Regions from separate parts of the Cobetia sp. D5 genome, predicted to be linked through region 2. Evidence: predicted binding sites of a transcription regulator. Region 2 holds the regulator's gene; the other holds the start of a gene.
The links. The regulator LexA, encoded in region 2, represses DNA repair genes until DNA is damaged. The targets are predictions, from matches to a motif close to TACTGTNTANNTANACAGTA.
Positions count from the first base shown of each region.

Region 1 (6,013 bases), 1.5 Mb from region 2:
AGGATCTGCGCGTTGACGATGCGCTCGACCTCGGACAGCTGCTCGGCCGTCATCGCCTCAAAGTGGCTGAAGTCGAAGCGCAGACGCTCGGCCGTGACCAGCGAGCCCTTCTGCTGAACGTGCTCGCCCAGCACCAGACGCAGCGCTTCGTGCAGCAGGTGCGTGGCGGAGTGGTTGCGCACGGAAGCCGCGCGCAGCTCGGCATCGACCTGCGGACGCACCTTGTCACCGACCTTGAGAGCGCCTTCGATCAGCACACCGTGGTGCAGGTGATGGCCGGTCTGCTTCTGGGTATCGCTGACCTGGAAGCGGCCACCATCCAGATGCAGATAACCGGTGTCACCGGCCTGGCCGCCTGACTCGCCGTAGAACGGGGTGGTATCGAGCACCACGATGCCCTTGGTGTCCACCTCGAGCTGCTCGACGGCATTGCCTTCGGCGTCGAACAGCGAGGTGACGGTGGCTTCCCCTTCCAGCTGGTCGTAACCGGTGAAGACGGTCTCGCCTTCCAGCACCAGGTTGGCGGAGTAGTCGCCGCCGAAGTTGCTGGCGGCACGGGCGCGATCACGCTGTGCTTCCAGGGCCGCCTGGAAACCTGCCTCATCGAGGATCAGCTCGCGCTCGCGGCAGATGTCGGCGGTCAGGTCATACGGGAAGCCGTAGGTGTCGTAGAGCTTGAAGATGGTCTCGCCGTCGAGGGTATTGCCCTCGAGGTCAGCGATGGCTTCTTCCAGAAGCTTCATGCCATGTTCCAGCGTACGCGCGAACTGCTCTTCTTCCTTGAGCAGCACACGTTCGATCTGCTCGCGTGCGGCGCGCAGTTCCGGATAGGCATCGCCCATCTCGCTGTCGAGAGCCGCGACCAGCTTGTAGAAGAAGCTGCCACGCGCCCCCAGCTTGTGACCGTGACGCACGGCGCGACGGATGATGCGACGCAGCACGTAGCCACGGCCTTCGTTGGAGGGCAGCACGCCATCGGCGATCAGGAAGGCACACGAGCGGATGTGGTCAGCCACCACGCGCAGTGACGGCGTGGCGATGTTGTCGTGACCGATGATCTCGGCCGCGGCGGCCAGCAGATTCTGGAACAGATCGATCTCGTAGTTGGAGTGCACGCCCTGCATCACGGCCGCGACACGCTCCAGGCCCATGCCGGTATCGATGGACGGCTTGGGCAGCGGGTGCAGCGTGCCCTCGGCGTCACGGTCGAACTGCATGAAGACCAGGTTCCAGATCTCGATGTAGCGATCGCCATCCTCGTCCGGGCTGCCCGGCGGGCCACCGGCGACATCTTCGCCGTGGTCATAGAAGATCTCGGAGGACGGGCCGCACGGGCCGGTGTCGCCCATCTGCCAGAAGTTGTCCTCGTCGAGACGCGAGAAGCGGTTCTGATCGATGCCGACCTCGTTGAACCAGATGTCACGGGCTTCATCATCGCTGACGTGCACGGTGACCCACAGCTTCTCCTTCGGCAGGCCGAGTTCTTCGGTCAGAAACTTCCAGGCAAACTGGATGGCTTCGCGCTTGAAGTAGTCGCCGAAGCTGAAGTTGCCCAGCATCTCGAAGAAGGTGTGGTGACGGGCGGTATAGCCGACGTTGTCCAGGTCATTGTGCTTGCCACCGGCGCGCACGCAGCGCTGCGCAGAGGTCGCACGGCTGTAGCCACGCGGATCACGGCCCAGGAAGACATCCTTGAAGGGCACCATGCCGGCGTTGGTGAACAGCAGGGTCGGGTCGTTGTTCGGCACCAGGGAGCTGGTGGGAACGATGGTATGGCCCTGCTTCTCGAAATAGGTCAGGAAGGCGTTTCTGATTTCTGCGCTTTTCATAGAGGTTCCGTAGCGATGTGCGTAAAGACGCTCCGGGGGTCTTCTGCATGACTTCCGCATGGTTTCTGCATATTCATCCATGTGGGTATGCATGGAGGTGCAATGAAAAGCATGAAAGAAGGCGCCTGCCCCGTGCCGTCGCAAGACGACCTAGTATAACGCCTGTTCGCGCAAGCTAAAGGGGGGGAAATGTCCTGAAGCGCCGGTTTGCGCGTCATGAGAGCCAAACAGTCGCCCGCCAGCTAGCCTTCCTCCCCCTCATCACTCCAGGCGGACTCCATGGCATAGCGCAGCTGCTCATAGTCGAAGCCGCGCTGGAGCAGAAAGCGCTCGCGCCGTGCGCGCTCCTTGTGCCCCTCGCCGGGGCCGGAGAAGCGCCTGGCCAGCGTCTCGCGCGCCAGCTCGAAGAAATCCACCGCCTCGACATGACCGAAGGCATCCGGCGTCGGGTCACTGGCGGCACGCATCACGGCATTGAGCGTCTCGCTATCGATACCACGCTGGCGCAGCTCCTGCTGGATACGCCTCGGCCCCTGCCCGCGCAGCACTCGCGTCCGCAGGAAGCTGGCGGCAAAGCCCTCATCGGATTGCAGGCCCTCCTCGGCCATGCGCTCCAGCACCTCCTCGATCAGCAGCTCGACCTCATCGCGACTCAAGGCCGCCTGTGCGCCCTCCTCGCCAGCGGCTTGCCGCTCTGCCAACTCGTCATCGCTGACCGCCCGCAGGTAGTCACGCTCCTTGAGATAGTCGTGCAGCTCGCGGCGGCTATGTTCGCGGCGCGCCAGACGCGCGATGGCATCATTGCGCGCACGCCGTTGCGGCGTCATCGCGCCTGAGTCGAGCGGTTGATACTCAGGCCCACCCATTTCAGCGCTGTCATCGTGCATGGTCATGCTCCCCGGGGTTGAGCAGAAGGACATCGATGGACGTGAACGCAAGGCGCCCGCCTCCGAGTCATCGGGGCGGGCGCCTTGGGGTCATCTCACCGGGTCGGAAACGACACGGTGCGATGACGCCAGCCTGGCGGCTGGCGCTCTTGCTCTTTCTTCTGGACGAACCTCAGTCGAGATCGATATCCAGGTCGTCTTCACTCTCGGCGGCCGCGGTCTCTTTCGGCTCTTCCTTGGCTTCCGGCGCTGCCAGCAACTGGGCACGGATCTGGGTTTCAATCTCCTCCATGATGGCGGGATTGTCTTCCAGGTACTGGGCGGAATTGGCCTTGCCCTGACCGATCTTGCTGCCCTGATAGCTGTACCAGGCGCCTGACTTGCCGACCAGACCACACTGCACGCCCAGATCGATCACCTCACCGGCGTGATAGATGCCCTTGCCGTAGAGAATCTGGAACTCGGCCTGACGGAACGGCGGCGCGACCTTGTTCTTGACGACCTTGACGCGGGTCTCGTTACCGGTGACTTCATCACCGGACTTCACGGAACCGGTGCGACGGATATCCAGACGCACACTGGAGTAGAACTTCAGTGCGTTACCGCCAGTCGTGGTTTCGGGGCTACCGAACATCACGCCGATCTTCATGCGGATCTGGTTGATGAACACCACCATGCAGTTGGCGTTCTTGATGTGACCGGTCACCTTGCGCAGCGCCTGGGACATCAGACGCGCCTGCAGGCCGACGTGGGAGTCGCCCATCTCGCCTTCGATCTCGGCACGCGGCGTCAGTGCCGCCACGGAGTCGACGATGATGACGTCAACGCCGCCGGAGCGTACCAGCATGTCGACGATCTCGAGCGCCTGCTCACCGGTGTCCGGCTGGGAGACCAGCATCTCGTCCAGATTGACGCCCAGCTTCTCGGCGTAGGACGGATCCAGTGCGTGCTCGGCATCGATGAAGGCACAGACCTTGCCCTGCTTCTGCGCCTGGGCGATGACCGAGAGGGTCAGTGTCGTCTTGCCCGAGGATTCCGGGCCATAGATCTCGACCACGCGCCCGAAGGGCAGGCCGCCGATGCCGAGTGCGATATCCAGCCCCAGAGAACCGGTGGAAACCGACGGGATGGCCACACGCGGGGCATCGCCCATGCGCATGACGGCGCCCTTGCCGAACTGGCGCTCGATCTGGGACAGCGCCGCGTTCAGCGCCTTGGTACGATTGTCGTCCTTTGCCATGTGGCCTCCTGTCGAACGGCGGAGCCACACGGGCTGCCACCTGGAATAGAGAATTCTATCACTGAGAGCTGAGCAGACACCGTCAGACTAGCGGCTGAGGTGTCGTGGCAAAACCCTGTATACATGGACAGTATAATGCCGCAAGTTGCGTCACTCTGCCAGTCCGGTGATGCGCTTTTTCAGGCAGCACCCTCAACGCGGGGCTTGCATCGGGCTCATGCGTCTTCGGTGCCGATCTGCAAGGCCTCCACGCGCTCGATCAAGCCCTGCAATGCCTCCCGCACCGCGGCGTCGCGCACGGCCTGCCGGTCGCCGGGAAAGTGACAGCAGCGTGCCTGCTGGCGCGCCTCGCTCCCCCACGCCAGCCATACGGTGCCGACGGGCTTCTCGTCACTTCCCCCGCCGGGGCCGGCCACACCGCTGATCGCCACCCCCAGCTCAGCGCCACTTTCGCGACAGGCGCCCCGCACCATCTCGCACACGACCGCCTCTGAGACGGCACCGAATGTTTCAAGCGATGTCTCACTGACCCCCAGCAGGCGCTGCTTGGTGGCATTGGAATAGGTCACGTAGCCCGCATCGAAATAGCTGGAGCTACCGGCAATCGCCGTGATCGCCGCACTCACCCCGCCCCCGGTGCACGACTCGGCGGTGGTGATGCGCACGCCGCGCGCGACTGCCAACGCCTGCAACTGCTCAGCCAGGGCATTCGCGCACGCAGCCTCGGGGGTCGTACCAGTCAATCGGCTCACGAACTTTCTCCTTGTGGAGGTCATCGGGTGAAAAGGGCAGCGAGCATGAGACATCACAGGCATTGGAGCCGGCCGCGCCAGTCCGTAGAATATCGCGCATCCCGCATGCCGTGCTCTCGCATGTGTGCTTTTTCCCATTGCAGTGCAGTCAAGGAAGTCCATGGCCATGGCCAAGAACAGCGCGCCCCAGATGACGCCGATGATGACGCAGTACATGAAGATCAAACGCGAGCACCCCGGCGTGCTGCTGTTCTATCGCATGGGCGACTTCTATGAACTGTTTCATGAGGACGCCAAGCGCGCAGCACAACTGCTCGATATCACGCTGACGGCGCGCGGCAGCTCCGGCGGTTCCCCGATCCCCATGGCAGGGGTGCCCTACCACAGCGCCGAAGGCTATCTGGCACGCCTGGTCAAGATGGGCGAATCGGTAGCCATCTGTGAGCAGATCGGTGACCCGGCGACCAGCAAGGGGCCTGTCGAGCGCAAGGTGGTACGTATCGTCACCCCGGGAACGCTGCATGATGAGGCGCTGCTGGATGCCAGCCGCGACAACCTGCTGGTGGCGCTGCATCGTGATGGCGAGACCTGGGGCCTGGCCGCTCTCGAGCTCTCCTCCGGTCGCTTCAGCGTGCTCGAGGTCAATGGTGATGACGAGCTGCTGGCCGAGATCCAGCGTCTGTCGCCTGCCGAAGTCATGGTCGGCGAAAGCCGTACCCTCCCCGCCAGCCTGGCCTCGCGCCCGGGCCTGACCCGCCAGAGCGATTGGCACTTCGATCACGAGACTGCCTTGCGCCTGCTGTGCGATCAGTTCGGCGTCCAGGACCTCAACGGCTTCGGCTGCAGCCACCTGACGCGCGCCGTCACGGCAGCCGGTGCCCTGCTCGACTACGCTCGCGACACCCAGCGTACCGGCCTGCCCCACGTGACCGCGCTGGCCGTCGAGAGCCGCGATGACTCGGTGGTGATCGATGCCGCCAGCCGTCGCAACCTCGAGATCGACACCAACCTGGGCGGCACCAGCGACAACACGCTGGCCAGCGTGCTGGACGTCACCGCGACCGCGATGGGTTCACGCCTGCTCAAGCGCTGGCTCAACCGCCCGCTGCGCGATCAGCTCCAGATCGGCCAGCGTCAGGCGGCGGTGCAACGTCTGCTGGATGGCGACTACCCCTTCGAGCTGCAAGGCCTGCTCAAGCGCATCGGCGATGTGGAGCGTATCCTCGCCCGTGTCGCGCTGCGCAGCGCACGCCCCCGTGACATGGCACGCCTGCGCGATGGCCTCAACACTCTGCCCGAGCTGCG
Region 1 is NZ_CP142020.1:3,731,599-3,737,611, forward strand. Features, by position in the region: gene alaS (alanine--tRNA ligase) at 1-1,829, opposite strand, end outside; gene U0O11_RS15460 (regulatory protein RecX) at 2,072-2,716, opposite strand; gene recA (recombinase RecA) at 2,889-3,956, opposite strand; gene U0O11_RS15470 (CinA family protein) at 4,172-4,708, opposite strand; gene mutS (DNA mismatch repair protein MutS) at 4,875-6,013, shown strand, end outside.
Region 1: the regulator LexA is predicted to act here: its motif matches at 4,070-4,089, upstream of recA (recombinase RecA).

Region 2 (6,013 bases):
CACCGATCGCCTCAGCGAGTCCTTCAAGGATCTGATGGACTTCGGCTTCACGGCGCGCATGGAAGACTATCTCGATGAGGTGGCCAACGGCGGACGCAACTGGCGCGAGCTGCTGGACACCTTCTACGCCGAGTTCAAGGCCGAGCTGGACCACGCCCAGTCCGAAGAGGGCATGCGTCCCAACCAGCCGGTGCCGACGGACATCGCCTGCCCGACCTGTGGGCGTGAGATGCAGATTCGTACCGCCTCGACCGGGGTCTTCCTGGGTTGTTCCGGCTACAACCTGCCGCCCAAGGAGCGCTGCAAGACCACCATCGATCTGCTGCCGGGCGATGAAGCCGTGGCGGCCGATGCCGGTGAAGATGCCGAGACGGATGCGCTGCGCGCCAAGCGTCGCTGCCCGATCTGCGCCACCGCGATGGACAGCTACCTGATCGATGAGCAGCGCAAGCTGCACGTCTGCGGCAATAGCCCGGACTGTGTCGGTCACGAGGTCGAGGAAGGTCAGTTCCGTATCAAGGGCTACGATGGCCCGGTGATCGAGTGCGACAAGTGCGGTTCTGACATGCAGCTCAAGACCGGGCGTTTCGGCAAGTATTTCGGCTGCACCAACGAGAATTGCAAGAATACCCGCAAGCTGCTCAAGTCCGGTGAGGTGGCGCCGCCGAAGATGGACCCGATTCCGATGCCGGAGCTTGCCTGCGTCAAGGTCGAGGACCATTACGTGCTGCGCGATGGCGCCAGTGGCCTGTTCCTGGCGGCCAGTCAGTTCCCCAAGAATCGCGAGACGCGTCCGCCGCTGGTCAAGGAGCTCAAGGCGCATGCCGACGAGCTGCCGGAGAAGTATCACTTCATTCTCGAAGCCCCGGATCAGGACCCGGACGGACGTCCGGCGCAGATTCGCTTCTCGCGCAAGGTCAAGGCTCAGTACGTCATGACCGATGAGGAAGGCAAGGCGACCGGTTGGAAGGCGACCTACGACAACGGTCGCTGGGTCGTCGAGGACAAGCGCAAGGGGGCCAAGAGCTGATGAGCCAGCGTGCCCGTACCAATCAGCTGCTGTATCAGGCCGAGTTGCTGCTGGCCCAGTCAGCAGCCTCTGGCGACGATGAGCATGCCGTGGCGCGTCGCATGGCCGGTGAAGAGGGCGCGCTCGCCCTGCTGGAGCTGGCGCTGGCGTCATTGCTGGAAGAGTGTGCCGTGACGGCGCGCTGGCCAGAGGGTAGCTGGCGCGAGCGTCTGGCGTCGCCACCGACGCCCATCGCCGAGGTCGAGCAGCTGCGCAGTCTGCTGGAGCGTTCCGACAGCTGGTTGTCTGAGCTGGTCGCGGATGTGGCCCGCCTGCATGAAGAAGGCGGTGTCGCGCGCCGCGAAGAATCGCGTTCGCGTGGTGATGGTCTGATCATCGCGGCAGCCTCGAGCGCCTCGCTGGCCGAGCGTCTCAGTGCCGCCATCACGGCATTCAAGGCGCTGCTGCCGCAGCTGCGCGAGTCGAGTGTCGAGTGGTAGGTCAAGGCGTTGATCTGGCGCTGCACGCTGGTGATGACTGGCGCATGGCAATCGGGTGACGTTTCGCCTTCACGGGTGCTAGACTGATCGCATTGTGGCAAGCCCTGCATTCTCCGGTACGACCATGGCTCTGGCTGTGGTCGTACTTTTTTCTGCGTCGCTGATGGCAACGCGGTGCCGGGCTTGCCAGCCGTCGCGCTGACGATTACAACGACGCCGGTATCTCGCGAGATGCCGTGCAGGAGGAATGACGTGTCCGATCCCGCCGTACTTGAAATTGTGCAAATGGAAGATGGTGAAGTGATTCTGCGCGCCGCGGAAAGCGAAGGTGAGCCGCTGCTCAGCATTCGCATTTCGGACGAGGCCGCTGATCTGCTGCGTGACAATCGTTTCGAGGTCGCGCGTGAGATGATCGACCACGCCATCACCCGGACTCGCCTCTGGGATGGCGAAGAAGACGAGGACGAGCAGTCGGAAGGCATCGTGCACTGATTCATCGCTCGTGCTTCGCGCACAAAAAAACCCGCCTCGAGGCGGGTTTTTTTGTGCAATACGTGCGGCTTTTCTGTTGCTCAGAGCTTTGCGAGAAGAGCGCTGCTGGTCAAGGTCTCAGTGCAGGCCGCCATCGCGGATGACGCCCACTCCGAGACCCTCGATCTCCAGGCTGTCCGTGCGCAGGTCGACCTTGATCGGTGAGAAGTCCTCGTTCTCGGCTTCCAGCCACACGTAGTGCCCGTCACGGCGGAAGCGCTTGACGGTAACTTCATCCCCCAGACGTGCCACCACGATCTGTCCGTCACGCACGCTGCTGGTGCGGTGCACGGCCAGCAGGTCGCCTTCCAGAATTCCCACGTCCTTCATCGACACGCCGCGCACGCGCAACAGGTAGTCGGCAGCCGGCGAGAAGTAGTCGCTCGGCAGCGGGCAGTGACGGTCGATATGCTCGCTGGCAAGAATCGGACTGCCGGCGGCCACTTCCCCGATCACCGGCAGACCATCGTTGGCGCTGTCGTCGACGTCAGCCAGCGACGGCACGCGAATGCCGCGAGAGGTGCCCGGCACCATCTCGATGGCGCCCTTGCGCTTGAGGGCACGCAGATGCTCCTCGGCAGCATTCGGTGAGCGGAAGCCCAGCGCCTGGGCGATTTCGGCCCGCGTCGGCGGGTAGCCAGAGGACTTGATGGTCTTGATGATGAAGTCGAAGACATCCTGCTGGCGCGGAGTAAGCGGCTGGGTCATGGCATTGCCTTTGGCCTGGGCGGCATCTTGAGCTGACGGCACGGGGTGTGCATCCATACAACTGTCATTGTATCCAGTCATGGCGGTCATGCAAGGCATCGTGGCTTGCGTGGTGGCCTCAAAGGGCAGGTAGTCGCCGAGATATCGCTGTCTGGCGACTTTTCGTGCCGATATCCGAGGCATTCTTTCTTGATGGGAATGTCTGGAAGTGAATGTCTGGAGATTAATGTCTGGAGATGAATGTCTGGAGATGAACCCGGCCTGGCTCTGGCGGGGTGGACAGTCACCGAGCATGACGAGCCCTTGAATCGGGATGGTCAGCGTTGAGGGAATATCAGGCTTGGCTAAACCTCTGGCGTTTGAAACGCGAGAGAATTGTCAGTCATGGCATGGCGCGCTAGAATCAAAGTGTTTCAAACGAATGTTCGCCGATGGTAGTGCTCACGGGTGCCATGATCGAACGCGCCTTGCGGTGAACCTGCACCACCTCATGAGAGAGTCGCCGCGCGGGGCTTGCGCCGTGACCTACGACTCCAGTCCTTTTCTACCTGACAAGGGTTCCGCCCATGGCCCAGACCGATACCGTTACCCGCATCCTCGATACTGCCGAGGTGCTGTTCGCCGAGCGCGGCTTCGCCGAGACCTCACTGCGCAACATCACCAGCAAGGCCAAGGTCAATCTGGCGGCGGTGAACTACCACTTCGGCTCCAAGAAATCGCTGATCCAGGCGGTCTTCGCGCGCTATCTCGACCCTTTCAGTGAGCGTTTCCACGCGGCACTCGACAGCATCGAGCAGCAATACGCCGGGCGTCAGGTGCCGCTGGAGGTCCTGCTGGAGGTGATGGCGCGTACCGTGCTGGAGGTGCCGGCCGAGCGCAACAGCCTGCGTACCTTCATGCGCCTGCTCGGGCTTGCCTATACCCAGGGTCAGGGCCACATGCGGCGCTATATCCGCGAGCACTACGGCACGGTCTTCAGCCGCTTCGCCGAGCTTCTGAAGCTGGCGACGCCTGATCTGCCTGACAACGAGCGCTTCTGGCGTCTGCACTTCATGCTCGGCAGCGTGATCTTCACCTTCTCGGGCCTGGATGCGCTGCGCGATATCGAGGAGGCCGAGTACGGCCATCACACCACGGTGCGCGAGCTGATCCAGCACATGCGTCCAGTGGTCGTCGCGGCGATGGCAGCGCCGTTGCCGGCCACGCTCGGGGATGGTGAGGCGGTCACCCAGGCGGCCAGCTGATGGCCTGCTGGGTAGCGGTGGACCTCTCGCGCCAAAGCCTTGAGGTACGCAGTGACATGCCGAGTGGCAGTCGTGATGCGCCGCCCCCCGCGGCTGACCCTGAGGCGCTGGTGCACGCCTGCGCGATCTCCAGCGGCCTCAACGGTATCGGCGAGCTCGACGGCAGCGGTTGCACGCCAACCGGCTGGCATGTGATTCGTGCCGCCATCGGGGCGGGCAATCCGTGTGGCGCCGTCTATCGCGGCCGGCGCTTCACGGGCGAGGTGTTCACGCCCGAGCTTGCTGCCGAGCATCCTGAGCGAGACTGGATCCTGACGCGCATTCTGTGGCTCAGCGGCCGCGAGTCCGGCGTCAATCGTGGTCGCAATGCCCGCGGCGAGCGGGTCGATAGCCTGCGCCGCTACATCTATGTTCATGGCACGCCCAGCACTGAGCCCATGGGGGTAGCGGCGTCCCACGGCTGCATTCGCTTGCGTGATGACGACCTGCTGCGACTCTTTGCCGAGGCTGTGCCCGGCACCCCGGTGCTGCTGCATGCCTGAAGGGGTTGGTGTCCGAGTCTGATACCCTCCATGAGCTGTCACCGGAATCTACGTGACAGCCCCTTGCCGGGGCGCAGCTGGCCGCGACTGTTCGATAGGGGTTCAGTCGGCTAGAATTGCGCCTTTCCTCGCGCTGGCAGCCTGATTCATCACGTTTCTTCCAGGCTGCCGAGCCCCGTAAAAGACATGAAGTCCTGGCGGTCGTGATTCCTCTCTTCACGGGATATCACTGCCGCAGGCCATGGACAGGAAGGATGACATGACACAGCCACTGGGCTCCGTAATGGTCGATGTTGCGGGGCTGACCCTCGCCCGCGACGAACGTGAACTGCTGGCACGCCCTGCCGTCGGGGGCGTCATCCTGTTTGCGCGCAATTGCGCCTCTCCCGAACAGGTGCTGGAGCTGAGCCGCGAGATTCGCAGCGTCAATCCGCACCTGTTGATCGCCATCGATCAGGAAGGCGGGCGCGTCCAGCGTCTGCGCGAGGGTGTGACACGCCTGCCATCGATGCGCAGCCTGGCACAGTGCTGCCTCGGCCGTGACTGTGAGGGTTGCGGCGAAGACGCCCAGGCCGCAGGCCTGGGACTGGCACGCGATGCCGGCTGGCTGCTGGGCATGGAAATGGCAGCCATCGGCTGTGATATCACCTTTGCGCCGGTACTGGATATCGATGTGGCGGGCTCGACCATCATTGGCGATCGCAGCTTCGGCGCCACGCCGGAAGACGTCATCGCGGTGGGCGGCGCCTTCATTGACGGGTTGCAGGAGGCGGGCATGTCCGCCGTCGGCAAGCATTACCCGGGGCATGGTGGCATCTCGGCAGATACCCATCTGGAGCGCGTGGTCGACCCGCGGCCGTTCCGCGAGCTGCGCGAGCATGACCTCAAGCCCTTCGCGGCCCTCGCCGAGCGTCTGGGCGGCGTGATGCCGGCGCATGTGATCTATCCGGATTTCGATGCACGTCCCGCGGGCTTCTCGCCCAGCTGGTTGGGTCTGCTGCGCGAAGAGTTCGGCTTCAAGGGCGCCATCTTCTCCGATGATCTCGGCATGGCGGCGGCTGTCGCGGAAGGTGGTCCGGCAGAGCGTGCGCGCCTGGCGCTGGACGCCGGCTGCGACATGGCGCTGGTCTGCAATGACCCGGCCGCCGCGCGCGAAGTGCTCGACAGCCTCGATGACGATGAGCAGCGCCACCGTGGCAAGCGCCAGGCGCGGCTGCGCTATGCGCGAGCTCGTCCGACGCTGGATGGCCTGGTGGGGCTGGCACGCTGGCGGCGCACCCACGCGCGGCTCGAATCGATGGCGGCCAGTCAGGCATCACAGCAGGCTGCCATGCCCTCGGGCACGCTAGGCGGCGCCGAGTCGTCTGACGCACGGTCGGCCTCTGAGTCCGGTAGCGCGCAATAATCAGGCACGCGGTGCCTTTTTCGAGTCGAAGACTGGCAAGGAATTCCCATGGCTGAGCAATCCGCCACCGAGGC
Region 2 is NZ_CP142020.1:991,367-997,379, forward strand. Features, by position in the region: gene topA (type I DNA topoisomerase) at 1-1,030, shown strand, start outside; gene U0O11_RS04220 (DUF6586 family protein) at 1,030-1,509, shown strand; gene U0O11_RS04225 (hypothetical protein) at 1,762-2,001, shown strand; gene lexA (transcriptional repressor LexA) at 2,119-2,748, opposite strand; gene U0O11_RS04235 (TetR/AcrR family transcriptional regulator) at 3,315-3,992, shown strand; gene U0O11_RS04240 (L,D-transpeptidase family protein) at 3,992-4,534, shown strand; gene nagZ (beta-N-acetylhexosaminidase) at 4,794-5,939, shown strand; gene U0O11_RS04250 (mechanosensitive ion channel family protein) at 5,988-6,013, shown strand, end outside.